4 regions of the Mucilaginibacter sp. 21P genome follow, and region 1 is predicted to be linked to each of the others. Evidence: riboswitches for the same ligand, from Rfam matches in the RefSeq annotation. Region 1 holds a riboswitch; each other region holds the start of a gene.
What was found. A riboswitch is a leader RNA that binds a small molecule or an ion and turns the genes downstream of it on or off. The one in region 1 is predicted to bind S-adenosylmethionine.
Positions count from the first base shown of each region.

Region 2: another riboswitch for S-adenosylmethionine. It lies ahead of INP83_RS15230 (O-acetylhomoserine aminocarboxypropyltransferase/cysteine synthase family protein); the one in region 1 lies ahead of metH (methionine synthase).
Region 3: another riboswitch for S-adenosylmethionine. It lies ahead of INP83_RS10365 (SusC/RagA family TonB-linked outer membrane protein); the one in region 1 lies ahead of metH (methionine synthase).
Region 4: another riboswitch for S-adenosylmethionine. It lies ahead of INP83_RS10345 (cysteine desulfurase family protein); the one in region 1 lies ahead of metH (methionine synthase).

Region 1 is NZ_CP063061.1:430,994-435,228, reverse strand. Features, by position in the region: gene metH (methionine synthase) at 1-2,022, opposite strand, end outside; SAM riboswitch class I at 2,173-2,284, opposite strand; gene INP83_RS01720 (glutaminyl-peptide cyclotransferase) at 2,409-3,494, opposite strand; gene INP83_RS01715 (YraN family protein) at 3,501-3,869, opposite strand; gene dnaG (DNA primase) at 3,869-4,235, opposite strand, start outside.
Region 2 is NZ_CP063061.1:3,404,199-3,408,433, forward strand. Features, by position in the region: gene INP83_RS15225 (PLP-dependent aspartate aminotransferase family protein) at 13-1,128, shown strand; SAM riboswitch class I at 1,260-1,372, shown strand; gene INP83_RS15230 (O-acetylhomoserine aminocarboxypropyltransferase/cysteine synthase family protein) at 1,607-2,920, shown strand; gene metX (homoserine O-acetyltransferase) at 3,009-4,064, shown strand; gene INP83_RS15240 (homoserine dehydrogenase) at 4,064-4,235, shown strand, end outside.
Region 3 is NZ_CP063061.1:2,264,368-2,268,602, forward strand. Features, by position in the region: gene INP83_RS10365 (SusC/RagA family TonB-linked outer membrane protein) at 1-2,007, opposite strand, end outside; SAM riboswitch class I at 2,300-2,411, opposite strand; gene INP83_RS10370 (aspartate kinase) at 2,628-4,001, shown strand; gene INP83_RS10375 (hypothetical protein) at 4,005-4,235, opposite strand, start outside.
Region 4 is NZ_CP063061.1:2,259,208-2,263,442, reverse strand. Features, by position in the region: gene INP83_RS10365 (SusC/RagA family TonB-linked outer membrane protein) at 1-284, shown strand, start outside; gene INP83_RS10360 (SusD/RagB family nutrient-binding outer membrane lipoprotein) at 289-1,743, shown strand; tRNA gene INP83_RS10355 (tRNA-Cys) at 1,947-2,018, opposite strand; tRNA gene INP83_RS10350 (tRNA-Cys) at 2,034-2,104, opposite strand; SAM riboswitch class I at 2,450-2,559, shown strand; gene INP83_RS10345 (cysteine desulfurase family protein) at 2,629-3,759, shown strand; gene katG (catalase/peroxidase HPI) at 4,064-4,235, shown strand, end outside.

The DNA of each region.
Region 1 (4,235 bases):
AACAATACCTTTTACCAGCGAGTGCGACAAGCGTTCTTCAACAGAACCTTTACGCCACTCTTCATCGCGCACCACCTCTTTACCTTTGCTTTTGATAGTATCGGCAAATTCAACCAGGCGCTCAGTAGCATCGGGGCGGCGGTTAAGCAATACATCCTCAACCAGCTCTAACAGGTCTTTCGGGATCTGCTCGTACACCTCCAGCATACCGGCGTTAACAATACCCATATCCAGGCCGGCTTTTATGGCATGGTAAAGGAAGGCCGAGTGCATGGCTTCGCGCACCACGTTATTACCGCGGAACGAGAAGGAAATGTTACTCACCCCACCGCTTACCTTGGCATGTGGCAGGTTTTGTTTTATCCAGCGGGTAGCCTCAATAAAGTCTACCGCGTAATTGTTATGTTCTTCCAAACCGGTTGCAACGGTAAGGATGTTGGGGTCGAAAATAATATCCTGCGGCGGGAAACCAACCTCATCAACCAGGATACGGTAGCTGCGTTCGCAGATCTCTTTACGGCGCTCCAGTGAATCGGCCTGACCGGTCTCATCAAAGGCCATCACCACCGTGGCAGCGCCATAGCTTAATATCTTGCGGGCATATTCTTTAAACTTTTCCTCGCCTTCTTTAAGGGAGATGGAGTTTACAATTCCCTTGCCCTGTAAACATTTTAAACCAGCTTCCAGTACGCTCCATTTTGATGAATCGACCATGATGGGCAGTTTGGCAATATCCGGCTCGCTGGCAACCAGGTTCAGGAATTTCACCATTACGGCTTCAGAGTCGATCATCCCCTCGTCCATGTTAATATCGATAACCTGGGCACCGCCTTCTACCTGCTGTAAAGCAACAGAAAGGGCTTCCTCGTAATTTTCGGCAAGGATGAGTTTAGAGAATTTTGGCGAACCGGTGATGTTGGTACGCTCACCAATGTTTACAAAGTTGGTCTCCGGCGTTAGCGTAACAGCTTCTAAGCCGCTTAGGCGCAAATAAGGCTTTATCTCCGGAATAGCGCGGGGCGGATATTTCGCCGCTTTATCAGCAATACATTTGATATGATCTGGCGTGGTACCACAACAACCACCAACGATATTCACCAGGCCGGCTTTTATGAAATCGTCAACCTGGTGGGCGGTTTCGTGCGGGGTTTCATCATAGGCACCAAACTCGTTAGGCAAACCTGCGTTAGGGTAGGCTGAAATAAACACACCAGCCTTTTCAGATAACTCCTCTAAGTGCGGGCGCATTTCGCGGGCACCCAAGGCACAATTTAAACCAACCGACAATAAATTAGCATGACTAACGGAGTTCCAGAAAGCCTCAACTGTTTGGCCTGATAACGTACGGCCTGATGCATCGGTAATCGTTCCGGAGATCATGATTCCACCCGTAGGGCGGAAAGCTGCGTAATCTTTACCGGCAGCCAAACATTCCTGTTTATATCTATCTATTGCAAATAGTGCCGCTTTGGCATTCAACGTATCAAAAATGGTTTCAACCAATAATACGTCCGATCCGCCATCAACCAAACCGCGTACCTGCTCATAGTAAGCCTCGGCCAGGTCATCAAAGGTAACAGCACGGTAACCCGGGTCGTTTACATCAGGTGATAACGATGCCGTACGGTTGGTAGGGCCAACTGCACCGGCCACAAAGCGCGGTTTATCAGGCGTAAGGGCAGTATATTCATCAGCAGCTTCACGGGCAAGGCGGGCACCCTCGTAGCTTAGCTCGTAGCCCAGATCTTCCATGTGATAATCAGCCAGGGAAATGCGCTGAGTGCTGAAAGTATTGGTTTCGATGATATCGGCACCGGCCTCCAGGTACTCTTTATGTATAGCCTTGATCACATCCGGACGGGTAAGGTTCAACAGGTCATTGTTGCCCTTAAGGTCTGACGGATGATCACGGAAACGCTCCCCACGAAAATCAGCTTCCGTTAGTTCGTACCGCTGTATCATGGTGCCCATTGCCCCGTCAATTACCAGGATGCGTTTCTGTAGTTCTTTTCTAATGTCCATTTTTCGGTATCAAGTAGCGAGTATCAAGTAGCAAGTACCGCATGGATACCATATCATATCTTGCACAAGAAAAAATCCTGATACTTGATACTAATTACTTAATACTACGAAGACTTATTTCGAAAAGTCGGGGTGTTAACGGTTGACTTTCACTTATCTGTCCCGGGCAGTATTGCTGGTCCGGGTAGAATGTAGCACCTTGTTAAGTAACAGGTTGCTAAGACATCGCAGGGTCTAATCCCTCCGTCTTTCTCCATAAGCAGTGCAAAGATGAATAATAATGTTGTAAAGTGCAAATGAAACGGGGTTGCATCTCACAACTATATTTACGTTCATGCTGCGAATCCTAATGAACGTAAAAGGCAGCCCGATGGCTGCCTCTTTTATTATTTTTTGCTGAACTTAACCTGGAACAGCTTATCCCATTTTTTGCCGGTAACAAATATGCGCTTGGTGGCTTTGTCATAAGCGATGCCATTAAGCACATCAGCCTCAATATTACGCTTGCTTGCCGGGTACATATCAGCCATGTTAGCACGCTGCAGTACTGCACCTGTTTTTGGGTCTATCACCAGGATGTTTTCGGTTTTGTAAACATTGGCGTAGATCTTACCATCAATATATTCCAACTCGTTGATCTCGTTAACAGGCCCTTTATCATCATAAACATCAATATAGCCGGTTTGCTGGTAAGTGTCTTTATTCAGGAACCAGATGCGGTTGGTGCTATCATCCATGTAGATCTTATTACCATCGTAGGTCGTGCCCCAGCCTTCAACACCCACGTTGTTATTAAAGGTGTTTTTCAGATCGAACGTCTTGCGGTCAAAAACGTAGCCTATCTTTTCTTTCCAGGTAAGCATCATTATCTTATCGCCGATAACCACAATTCCTTCGCCAAACACCTTAGGGTCGATCATTTTCTGCTGAACAATTTTACCACTTGGCAGGGTCGTTTTTACCAGTTTAGACTGGCCATCGGCAGGCACACCGGCTGGAGGTTGGGCATAACCACCGCTGCTTTCATAAAAGCCGTTGTTGTCATATATCAAGCCTTCGGTGTAAAGACTGGTATCATGCGGAAAAACCTTTTCTACAGTAAACGTTAGCTCCTCCGGTGCTTTTGCGGGCAACAATACGATGTTGGTGGTAACATCCTGCGCAGCGGCGCCGGGTTGGTAAACCTTGGCGGTAATGGTGCGTGCACCTAAACTGAGGCTGTCGGTTTTTAGCGTAACGCCGGTCTGGTCTTTTTTTGAACCGATGCGGGTGCTATCAACCAGGTACACTACAGAATCTATCTTGGCATCCTTCGGGAAATTTACTTTTATTTCAACCTGCTGACCTGCCTTGTAAGTGGTGCCGGCATCAGGGCTAACGGTAAGGTCTTGCTGGGCATTATCGGTATCAGTATGGCAGCCGTAAGCAAGCAGGGAAGCCGCAAAGGCCAGGAGCACTAATTTTTTATTCATTTTGTGTTAGGTGGCAGAAGGCCAAAAGGCATCTTCAATATGTTTTATGGTATGGGTATTATTACGGTTAAAAAGCACAGATATTATGTCAAACCGCACTTCGCCGTTATGGTTCATTAAATAAATGTATTCATCTGCAGCATGGGCCAGCAGGTTTTGCTTGCGGGTATCTACAAAATCCTCGGGCAGGCCAAAGCCCGTGCCGCTACGCGCTTTAACTTCGGTAAATATAATCACCTTGTTTTTATAAGCAATTAAGTCTATCTCTGCTTTGCCGAAAACCCAGTTTTCGTCCAATATCTCGTAGCCGGCAGCTTCCAAAAAAGCTTTGGCAAGTGTTTCGCCTTGTTTACCGAGATCGTTGTGAAGGGCCATTATTTGAGTATAACAGATCCTAAGTAATCCGATATATGTTTCTCTACCTTTTTCATGTGCATGTACTGGTTAAGCAGTATTTCCTGGTCGGCGGCTTCTAAAGTAGTTTGCAGTTGTTTACGCAGGCTCTCCAGTATTTTGCCAACCTTTTGCTTTTTAAGGTGAAAGATAGCCCCAAGGATGGTCGCCTTCATGTTGGCCTGTTCATCTGGTACGAAGATCTTATGCATCTCCAGCCAATTCTCGCTCAGCATATACTTGTTGGCTAAAAGGTTAACAGTAAGGTCGACCAGGTTTTTATCCTGCGAATGAATAAAGAATTGTTCATCAGGCAATACGCCGTTCTCTACTTCCTGGCGGTAGATT
Region 2 (4,235 bases), 1.8 Mb from region 1:
ACACATACTAGCATGAATATAGAAACCATTGCCATACACGGCGGAAACCACATAGACACTAAAACTAAAGCAGTTGTGCAGCCAATTGTTATGGCTACAACCTTTGAGCGCGATGCCGATGGGGGCTTTTCCTCCGGTTATCAGTACAGTCGCTCAGCTAACCCAAACCGTGATGCGTTAGAAAAGGTTTTGGCGAAGTTAGATCAAGGGGTTGAAGCTGCTGCTTTTTCATCCGGCAACGCGGCGGGTATGGCCGTTTTTCAATCCCTTGAGCCTGGTAGCCACATTATTGCGCCTGATGACATGTACCACGGATTACGCAACCAGCTAAAGCAGCTTTTTGCCGGCATCCTGGAATTTGACTTTGTTGATGTAAATAACGAAGAAACGCTAAGGTCACATATTAAAACAAATACCCGGCTGATATGGGTTGAAACACCATCAAACCCGCTGCTTAAGATCACCGATATAAAAAAGGTGGTTGCCATAGCCCGCGAACACGATATCAAAGTGGTATGTGACAACACCTTTGCAACACCGATATGCCAGCAACCCCTAACACTTGGTGCCGATGTTGTGATGCACTCTACCACCAAATATTTTGGCGGCCATAGCGATCTGATGGGCGGCGCGTTGATCACTGCTGAAAAAACAGATTGGTGGGAAAAGATCCGAAATGTGCAAACCATGGGTGGCGCCATACCCTCTCCAATGGATTGCTACTATTTGGTTCGCAGCATTAAAACGCTTCCGTATCGTGTAAAAGGCCATGTACATAATGCGCAGCTTTTGGCAACTTTCTTAGAAAATCATGCGGCGGTTGAGCAGGTCATGTATCCGGGCTCAACTTCGCACCCGCAGTATAGCGTGGCAAAAGAACAAATGACACTGCCAGGTGCAATGATGTCCTTTACGCTAAAAGGCGGCGAAGAAGAAGCGAAAAAGGTAATCAATTCCTTAAAGATTTTTACGCAGGCAACGAGTTTAGGCGGCGTTGAAAGTTTAATAGAACACCGCGCATCTGTTGAAGGGCCGGATACCAAAACACCATTTAATCTACTGCGGGTCTCTGTTGGTTTAGAGCATATTGATGATCTGATTGCTGATCTGGAGCAGGCTATGGCTTGATTTTCGCACTCACGTAATCTTTATTTTTCAATTATTTAAAAATTTTATTTGGAAGATACTTTCCTATTGCCCTATATTTGAAACAATATTTGGTAGCAATACCATGATCAATTTTCCCTCACACGGATTTTGATTTATAAAGAAGCGGCGAGAGATCAGGCTCTGAGAACCGCTGGCAACCCTGCAAGGTGCAGAAGGTGCCAATTCCTGTCCCGGAAAATAATTTACCCGGGGGATATAAATTAATAGTCATGAAAAGTCTGATTTATTTAGCCCAACAAAACACATCGCAAACCCAATCGGGTACGTTTACTGTATACAACCCTGCTAATGGCTGTATTTGTATGTGTTGCTGCTGCTGTTGATGCAGTACACGTTCCCTTTTTCTGTTTCCTGAAAAATACGTGTCACCCTGCTTAGGATAGTTCTATCCGCACGCCAGTTAATCTCAGTTTAAATCAACTTAAAAAATACTACCATGTCTGCACTAAAATTTGAAACCCTACAATTACACGCCGGTCAGGAAGTAGATCCTACCACCAGGTCACGCGCAGTTCCTTTGTATCAAACCACGTCTTACGTATTTAACAACGCCGAGCATGGTGCCAACCTTTTTGCTTTAAAGGAATTTGGCAACATCTATACCCGTTTGATGAACCCGACAACTGATGTTTTTGAGAAACGCATTGCCGCTCTTGAAGGTGGTGTAGCGGCCTTAGCAACAGCATCAGGCCAGGCGGCTCAGTTCATTGCTTTAAATAATATCCTGCAAGCCGGCGACAACTTTGTTACCTCGCCGTATTTGTATGGAGGCACCTATAACCAGTTTAAGGTAGCTTTTAAACGCCTTGGTATAGAAGTACGTTTTGCCGAGGATGATACCGCCGAAAATCTTGAAAAACACATCGATGCTAAAACCAAAGCCATTTATGTAGAAACAATCGGCAACCCCGGTTTCAACATTCCTGACTTTGATCAAGTAGCGGCATTGGCAAAAAAGCATGATCTGCCGCTGATTGTAGATAATACTTTTGCAGCCGGTGGCTACCTGGTCCGCCCGTTACAACACGGTGCCAACATCGTTGTGGAGTCTACAACCAAATGGATAAATGGCCACGGCACCAGCATTGGGGGTGTAATTGTTGATGGCGGTAATTACAACTGGGGTAACGGTAAATTCCCGCAATTTACCGAGCCGAGCGAAGGCTATCATGGACTGATATTCAATGACGTGTTTGGAATCAATGGCCCTTTTGGTAACATCAACTTCATCATTCGTGCCCGTGTGGAAGGCTTGCGTGATTTTGGCCCTTCGCAATCACCATTCAATTCCTGGTTAAACATCCAAGGACTGGAAACTCTGTCATTAAGAGTACAACGCCATGTAGATAATGCACTTGAGTTAGCTAAATGGTTGGAGCGACATCCGCAAGTAGAAAAAGTGAACTACCCGGGACTGGAATCGTCACCAAACCACACCAACGCTAAAAAATATCTGAAGAATGGCTTTGGCGCTGTGTTGTCTTTTGAAGTAAAAGGCGGGCAGGAAAATGCGTCGGCCGTTATCGATAACCTTAAATTGGTTAGTCATTTAGCTAATGTAGGCGATTCAAAAACATTAATTATACAACCATCAGTAACTACGCACCAACAACTGAGCGATGCCGAGCAGTTATCTGCCGGTGTTACCCCTGCCCTGCTGCGCGTTGCCGTTGGTATTGAACATATAGATGATATTAAAGCCGATTTTGAGCAGGCATTTGTCAAGATCGGTCAGTTAGCATATGCATAAAGACCTTTTAATAGTTTTTTAGTTTTTAAGTGATAGTTGTAGAGAGTGGTTGCCAGGCAGCCGCTCCTCTATAACTGAAAAAGAAGAAATGAGTACACAAACCTTTACTTATACAGGGACTTTCGAACTTGAATCGGGCCGTAAACTACAAGGTATTGAAGTAGGTTACAATACTTACGGTACCCTCAACAAAAACCGGGATAATGTAGTGTGGGTATGCCATGCCCTCACTGCAAATTCCGATGTTTTCGACTGGTGGAAAGGCCTGTTTGGCCCAGAAGACCATTTTAACCCTGATGAATATTTTATTATTTGTGCTAATGTTCTGGGTTCGCCATATGGAACAGTTAACCCGCTAAGCAACAACCCGGCAACCGGTCAACCCTATTTTTTGGCATTTCCGGAATATACCATCAGGGATATTGTAAAAGCTCACCAGTTACTGGCTGACCATTTAGCTATCGATAAGATAGAAATATTATTGGGTGGCTCTTTAGGCGGCCAGCAAGCATTGGAGTGGAGCATTATTGAGCAGGATCGTATCAAGAACCTGATATTGATCGCCACCAATGCCAACCACTCACCATGGGGCATTGCGTTTAACGAATCGCAACGTTTGGCCATCAACGCCGACCGTACCTTCCAGGCAGGTAGTATAGATGGCGGTGCAAAGGGATTAAAAGCAGCCAGAAGTATCGCGCTCCTATCCTACCGTAATTACAAAACTTACGGCATTACTCAACATGAAGACAGCGACGAGATACCCGAGAGCTTTAAAGCAGCAAGCTATCAAAACTACCAGGGACAAAAACTTGTGAACCGTTTTAATGCTTACAGCTACTGGTTTTTGTCAAAAGCGATGGATTCGCACAACGTTGGCCGTGGCCGTGGTGGAGTTGATAAAGCTTTGGGCCTGGTAAAGGCGCGCACTTTGGTAATTGGCATCAAGTCAGACGTATTGTTCCCTATTGAGGAACAGCAATACCTATTCAGGCATATACCTAAATCGGCTTTTGCCGAATTAGACTCGTTTTATGGTCACGATGGTTTCCTGATAGAGACCGAAGACCTTACAAAGGTGATCACATCCTTCCTGAAAACGGATGTAAAGGGAAAAATTATTGAATTACAAAAAATAGCTTAATGAGCAAAAAACTTACCATTGGTCTCTTCGGCTTCGGCGTTGTGGGCCAGGGACTGTACGATATCATCAAAACAAAGAACCTTAACCTGGAGATCGTAAAGATTGCCATCAAAAACCCTGAGAAAGACCGTTCTTTACCAAAAGAGTTATTCACTACAGACAGGGACGATA
Region 3 (4,235 bases), 1.8 Mb from region 1:
GTAGGGATCAGTTGCTTTACCAACTTTTGACCATCCGCCGCGTACTTTTAAATAGCTTAAAACATCGCTTTTTAAATCCAGCGCTTCTGAAAGCACCAAACTACCATTAACAGACGGGTAGAAGTAAGAAAGGTTAGCAGCAGGCAGGGTAGACGACCAATCATTACGGCCGGTTACGTTGATAAAGGCATAATCCCTGAAACCTATCTGCGCCGAAGCGAAGTAGCTATATGTTTTAAGTTTGCCGTAAACATTTGAAGATACCAGAGGGTCGCGCGAGTTGCTAAGCGTATATAAGCCAGCAATGGCAAGTTTCGGTGCTATCTGGTCGTTCTGCTCGCGGGTTGTAGTACCAATGTTACCACCCACAAAAGCGTCTAAAGAAAAATCTTTGTTCAGCTTTTTGGTGTACTGTAAGCGGCCTTCGGTATTGGTCTCGTTTACATAGTAAGCATCTTCTTCATAAGACCCAAATGGGGTACCGTTTGTGCCGTAAGCCACTTTTATCTTGCGCCTGTCGTTATAGAAATCGGTACCGGTGCGCAGGTTGGCAGATAAGCCTTTGATGATCTTGTAGTTTACCTCAGCGCTCCCTATAAAATGATTTTTAAACTGTCCAACGGTATTTTCGTAAGCGATAAAATATGGATTGCTGTAGTAGCTGTTATTCCAGTTAAACGTATTTCCGTTGGCATCACGGTAGTTTTTAAGCTGGCTTACATCAACCTGGCGGCCAAACCATGTAAACTGGAGCATGGTGCTTGTTGCACGCCTGCCGTAAGTACCCGGTAAGTTACCTGCATCGTCTTTGATGTAATTAGCGGTTGTGGTAACGGTAAGTTTATCGGTAGGCCGGAACGTTGTGTTCAGCGAGAACGAGTTTCGCCCCAATGATGAATTAGGTACTACACCGGTTTGGTGCAGGTTGTTGTACGATGCTCGGAAATCGAATTTATCGCTGCTGCCCGCGAAGGCTACACCGTTATTTAAAGTAACGCCGGTATTAAAGAAACTGCGAACATTATCCGGATGCGCTATAAAAGGCACCGGTGTGCCGTTGGAGTAAAATTGCGGTATCAGGCGGCCGTCCAAGCGCGGTCCCCAGCTTTCGTCAACACCGTCGTTAACGCCGCCACCCTTGCCATCAACATAACTGAATTTGCCGTTAGCGCCTTGTCCGTATGAATTTTGGTAGTCAGGGAAAACTTTAAGAGTAGCAAAGCTGGTGTAAGAGTTAATGGTAACGCCAATGCCCTTTACACCCTTACCGGTTTTAGTTTTAATAAGGATAACGCCTGAAGCCGCACGCGAACCGTATAAAGCTGCAGCGTTAGGGCCTTTCAGAACGGTAATAGATTCGATATCCTCAGAGTTGAAATCAGATAGTGAGTTGGGAAAATCGCGCGAACCGTTTGTGCCTAACTGCTGCGTGTTATCCACCAACACACCATCTACCACAAACAGGGGTTGGTTATTGCCGGAGATAGATACCTCACCACGTATAACGATACGCGATGAACCCATATCGCCCTGGCTATTGGTAACGGTAACACCGGCTATTTTTCCGGCAAGGGCATTCACCAGGTTAGTTTCCTTGGCTTCGGATATGTCTTTCGACTTAAGTCCCTGAACCGCGTAGCCTAAAGATTTTTTATCCTTGCTGATGTTTAGTGCGGTCACCACCACCTCATTAAGTGAGTTAGGTGCCTCCACTAAGACTATCTGCAGCGGGGCGGAACTTTGCGTAACGGTGATGCGCTGTGTGGTGAAGCCCAGGTACGATACCTGTAGCACATCATTTACTTTGGCATTGATACTAAAGCGGCCCTGAACATCTGTTTGGGTGCCATTGGTTGTGCCTTGTACGGTTACACTTACACCCGGTAAAGGCTGGCCGTCGCCCTTAGCAGTTACCACGCCGCTTACCTTAATTGATTGGGCCGATAAGTGCTGAACAATGATTACCGGTAGTAAAGCCACCAGTAAGAGTTTGTAAATTTTTGACATTTTTTACTGTGAAATAAAGTTTTGAACATGGCATACCTATCTACTTTGCCCGGTAAAATCTACCTGCATTAATGAGTATGCAATAAATTAAATGGAGTTAATGTTACTGGGTTAACAACAGCAGCAACAACACATGCCAGGCATTCGCCAGCATAAAGCGAAAGGGGTTAAGGATAACGATACAGTTTGCGTAAAAGCTGTTTTCATAGTTGTTTGTAGGGTAACGTTTATTGTTTGTCTTTTATAAACTCACCAGGTAAGTACCGGTTAATTGCGGCAAATAAATTGCACTCGCTTATCTTTCTCCTGTTTATCAGGAGCAGGATTTAGCACCTTTCGCCAACGCAGGGGCAGAGGTTGCTAAGACGTCAAAGGGCCATTCCCTCGGTCTTTCTGGATAAGTCTTAAAAAGAACTTCGATGCAAATATAGATTAAAAATATATAATGTCTACGTATTTTGTAGATATTTTTCTAAATGACTTTTTAATGGCATAAAACCGCCATACCGAAACGTACGGGCAGTTTTTGGTGGACAGAGTATTTGGCAAACAGCAACTGCCGGGCATATATTAAAATAGATTAAGTACCCAAATACCGTTTGATATTATACATTTGCGGCATGAATACCCGGTTAACAGTTGAAAAAATTGGCGGCACATCAATGAGTGCCCTTAAAGATGTAATTGATAACATTGTGTTTTACGGCGATTCGCCATACAATCGAATCCTTGTTGTATCGGCGTTCTCCGGCGTTACCAATATTTTACTGGAGAATAAGAAAACTAAGGCGCCGGGTGTTTACCATCGTTTTGCAAAAGGAGAGGATTACCGGACAGCACTTAACGAGGTTTCTGTGGAACTTAAGCGCTTAAATGCAGTATATGGCGAGCTGGGCCTTGATGTTACCTGGGCTGATGCGCAGATAGATCAGCACATGGCAAAGGCTATCGTTTATCTGGATAGCGCCTCTACAATGCTGGCTTCCGGTTATCTTAATGAGGGTGTGTTATTGGCTGCCCGCGAGATCCTGGCTTCCATTGGCGAAACGCATTCGGCCATGGTGCTGGCTGCTATCCTTAAAACCAGGGGACTTAATGCCGTGTTGGTAGATATGGCCGGTTTTGACGATTCTCGCGCCATGACAATTGACGAGCGTATTAAAGATGTCTTTGCTAAAATAGATCTGCCAAACAGCATTTGTATTGTAACCGGTTACGCTAAAGGTACAGAAGGCATTATGCGCGAGTTTGACCGCGGGTATTCTGAGGTAACGTTCAGTAAAATAGCATCCATACTTAGGCCTGATGAGGCCATTATCCACAAGGAATATCACCTTTCAACTGCCGACCCTAATATTGTTGGTATCGATAACGTGCACCCGGTAGGTAATACTAACTATGATATTGCCGATCAGCTTGCCGATGTTGGCATGGAAGCTATACACCCAAAGGCTGCTAAGCCATTGGAAATGGCCGGCATCCATCTGCGCATCAAAAACACCTTTGAACCAGCGCATCCCGGTACGCTGATAACCCGCCAATATGTTTCGCAACTGAAAAGGGTAGAGGTGATCACCGGCACCGATAAGCAATTACTGATCGATATTTACGACCCTTTGATGACCGGCAACGTAGGCAGCGACTTAATTATCATGGAGATATTCGCCGCGCACCAGGTTAGTTATACCTTTAAATCAACCAGTGCAAACAGCATATCCATTGTTATTTGGGAAAACGATTTTAAGGAAGCACTGATAACTGATCTGAGAACAAAATTTGAGCGTGTTAAGCACGAGCCGGTTTCCATGGTTTGTTTATTAGGTACCAATATGGATCAGCCAGGTTTGCTGGCTAAAAGCACTGCAGCACTTGCCCGCGATGAGATAAACATCCTGGCAGCAGGTTTAGCGTATGGCCGGGTTAACATCCAGTTTGTTGTACCGCGCGATCAGTTTAAGGCATCTGTAATAGCGCTGAACAAAGCGTTAGGGTAGATATTACGCTATCTCGGCATACGCACTTTCAGCTGCGGATGGTACGGCTTTGTTAAAAATGCCCGCGGATAGATTTTCATGTTCAGTTACCGAAATGGGCTGATTTACTGTAAGTGGCGAATGATGAAAAGCAAGCAACTGCGGCCCGTCCAATTCGTTAAATAAGCGCTGTATATCGGCTGCTTTGCCTATCTGACGTACCAGTAACTGGTTACCTTCTAAAAGCGTTATTCC
Region 4 (4,235 bases), 1.8 Mb from region 1:
ATAAGGGGTACACTAACGTTGATGAGGCCTTTGTTTACAGCGCTTCATTCGTAAAACTGCGGGAGGTAAAGCTTGGATACACACTGCCGCAGAATTGGGTTAAAGGCATCGGCCTGCAATCGGCAACAGTATCATTGGTTGGCCGTAACCTTTGGATCATACACAAAAAGGTACCCAACATTGATCCTGAAACAGCATTTAACAGCGGTAACGCACAAGGTTTAGAAGACCTTACGCTGCCTACTGTACGTAACCTTGGTTTTAACGTGAACCTCAAATTCTAAAACAATGAAAATTAAATATTTAGCCACCATCATATCAGGAACACTGCTTTTATCGGCAACAGCCTGCAAAAAAACGATTGAGGATATCAACAAAAATCCAAACGCGTCAGAAACCGGTCAGCCGGATTATATCTTAACAGGCGTAACAAAAGCTTTGGCAGATACTTACTGGGGGACATCCAATAATATGGACGCCAGCTTGCTTTGGGTACAAAACTGGGCCAAGATACAGTATACCGACCCCGACAGGTATATCTATACCAGTACATCCTTTAATGAGCTTTGGGGTACAGGTTATTCAAGAGGGGTTGTGAATCTTAACGCACTTGTAAAAATTGCCGATGCACAAGCTAACCCTAATTATAAAGGAGTTGCTTTAGTACTAAGATCATGGGCTTTCCAATTGCTAACTGATAATTATGGCGATGTGCCTTACACGCAGGCAGCAAGCATTAACGAATTCCTGACACCTGCTTACGACAAACAAAAGGATGTGTATTTTGCCATCCTCGATGATCTGAAATCGGCTCAAACCTTCCTTAGCCCTTCAGGTCCTGCAATTGCAGGCGACATCATCTATGGCACCAGCAGCGGCGCAAACCAGATACTGCTATGGAAAAAATTTGCCAACTCGCTGCGTTTACGTATTGCCCTGCGCATTGCAGACCGCGAGCCTGAAAAAGCAAAGCAGGTACTGGCCGACATTCAAGCGGATGGCAGCGGTTACATCAGCAGTAACAGCGAAACCGCACAACTGGTTTACGCGGCATCGCCTAACCAAAACCCTATCAGCAATTTGTTTGATACCAGGGATGATTACCGCATCAGCAAAACAATTGTAGATAAGCTTTTTGCATTAAATGACCCGCGCCTGCCGGTTTATGCCAGCAAAACAAAGGATGCTACACCACAAACTTATGTTGGCTTGCCAAACGGACTTTTGGTAGGTGATGCCAGCAGCTATGGCTTTACGAAAACATCAAAACCGGGCACCTACTTTTTAGCGCCAAGCGCACCGGCAGTGATCATCAGTTATGCTGAAGTACTATTTGACCAGGCCGAAGCTGCCCAACGCGGTTTTATTGCCGGCAACGCTGCCGATTTGTACAGGCAGGCTATAACCGCATCATTAACGCAATACGGTATAGGCACCGCCGATATAAACACCTACCTGGCTCAAAGCAGCGTTGCATATGATGCGGCTAACTATCGTAAATCAATAGGCGAACAAAAATGGATTGCGCTATTTGGCCAGGGATTAGAGGCTTATGCCGAATGGCGACGCCTGGATTATCCGCAACTTACCCCGGCAGTTGCCGGTACACTTGGAGGCAAGATACCGCTAAGGTTTATCTACCCCGGTACAGAGCAATCGCTTAATGGCACCAGCTACAAAGCTGCAGTTGCCAGCCAGGGCGCTGACGCATTAACTACCAAATTATGGTTCGATGTGAATTGATAATTAAAAAACTTCATTGTAAAGGCTGCGAAATTTCGCAGCCTTTTTTTGTATGGACCCGAATTAAAATAATTTGCTGAATTTTTATAATTCTGTTATTCCTCAAATTCTTTCAATTCGGGTTCAGACATAAACAACAAAGGCCCCTGTTGGGCAGGGGCACTTTGTAACCAATTATAAACCTGAGATGAGAAACTTAAAAGAGGCGTGAGAACGGATTCGAACCGTTGTATGGCGTTTTGCAGACGCCCGCCTAACCACTCGGCCACCCCGCCTTTTGTTTTATTTAGAGGTTAGAATCGGATTTGAACCGCTGTAACAGGTGTTGCAGACCCGTGCCTCGCCACTCGGCCACCTAACCTTAGCTTCTCCCCACCCCTTTTCTTTGGAGAGGGGCTTTAGAAGATTGTTTTTAAAATATTTATTGTTTGAAAAATAGTGTGAATCACAGACCGAAACGACCTATTATATAAAATCATAAAATCAAAAGATTTTAACGAGATGCCGAAATCAACAACAACAATAACCAAGCCTTTGAGAGAAGCTTGATTTAACAGCGGACGTAGATATTTTAGCGTTGATGCTCATGTTGTTTTTCTTATCGGACAGGACAAAAGTAAACACCTAAAATGAAAAATCAAAAAAAATCTATAAAACTATAGACTTTATATATTATTTGTATATTTGCTGTCGAAACGTTCTTTAAAACTTATCCAGAAAGACCGAGGGAATGGCCCTTTGACGTCTTAGCAACCTGTACCACTTTGGTAAAAGGTGCTAAATCCTGCTCCTGTAATTAATGGAGAAAGATAAGCAATAGCAGCGTTCTGCTGCCAAGCCCCGGTGAACTGGTAAGTTTCATAAAGACATTAATTTATTTAACATATGAAAATTTACCTTGATAACGCCGCAACAACTCCATTAGATAAACAAGTATTTGAAGCCATGACGCCGTTTTACCTGCAGCACTTTGGCAATGCTTCATCTCATCATGCGTTTGGCAGAGAAGTTAAAGCTACGCTGGATAGTTGCCGCAAAACCATTGCGCAATTATTAAACGCCAGTCCGGAGGAGATCATATTCACATCCGGGGGCACCGAGGCAGACAATACCGCCATCCATTCGGCTATTTACGGCGCAGAAGTTGAGCACGTTATCACTACCAAATTTGAACACCATGCAGTACTGCACACACTGCAACAATTTGAGAGAAAAGGTAAGATCAAAATAAGCTACATCGAACATGATGCTCAGGGGACATTGGACCTTGTACATCTGGAAAGCTTGCTACAACAGCATCCAAAAAGCTTTGTATCGGTAATGCATGCAAATAACGAGATAGGCAACTTAAATGATATAGCTGCAATTGGCGAACTTTGCGAAGAATATAAAGCGCTTTTCCATACCGATACGGTACAAACAATAGGTCACTACGTTCATGATCTGCAAAAGCTGAAGGTTCATTATCTTGCAGCATCGGCACATAAATTTCACGGGCCAAAGGGCGTGGGATTTTTATACTGCCGCAAGGAGTCTCCCATAACCCAACTGCTGCACGGCGGCGGTCAGGAAGCAAAATTACGCGCCGGTACAGAAAACATAGCAGGCATAGTAGGCCTTATTAAAGCGCTGCAACTGGCTTATGCCGATCTGGATCAACATCAACTATATATACAATCACTAAAAGACCAGTTGGTGGCAGGCTTGTTAGATAATATCAGCGGCGTTAGCTTTAATGGCAATTCTGCCAACGCAGATAAAAGTTTATACACGGTGCTTAGCGTTTGCCTGCCCAATACCGGGGACGATCTGCTGCGATGTTTGGACGAACAAGGCATAGCAGTATCCGGTGGCAGTGCCTGCTCAACCGGGGCCGCCTCACACGTATTACAGGCATTAAAAATTCGTCCGGGGCGTCACACCGTACGTTTCTCATTTAGCCGGTTCAACACCGCTGAAGAGATTAATCGGGTGGTAAATGTATTATCTGCTTTATTGCAGCCTTTAGCGGCATAAAGCAACTGCTGATATTTTCAAAACCTAAATTTACTCACCCGGTCTGCGCCACGCCGGACCCTCTCCGCTGCATGCACCAGAGGGATAACTATCCTTACCCTCTTTTCGCACAGCGAAGAGAGGGTCGACAAGCGTCAGCAATGTCGGGGTGAGTCAATCGGCAAACGCTCCTAACTCTACTCCCCTCACAGCTCTGCATATAACTTTTCCCTATTCGTTATCGAAAAATTCGATTGGTATTGTGTTTGTTTAACTCCTACCTTCACATTTGTTAATCATCAGATACTAACCAATCAATTTTAACATGGAAAACAATTCGAACGACATCAGCAAATGCCCTTTCCACAATGGCACTTTGACTCATAACACCGCAGGTGGCGGTACACGCAACCGCGATTGGTGGCCAAACCAGCTTAAGCTGAATATTTTACGCCAAAATTCGCAGCTTACCAACCCGATGGATGAGCAGTTTAACT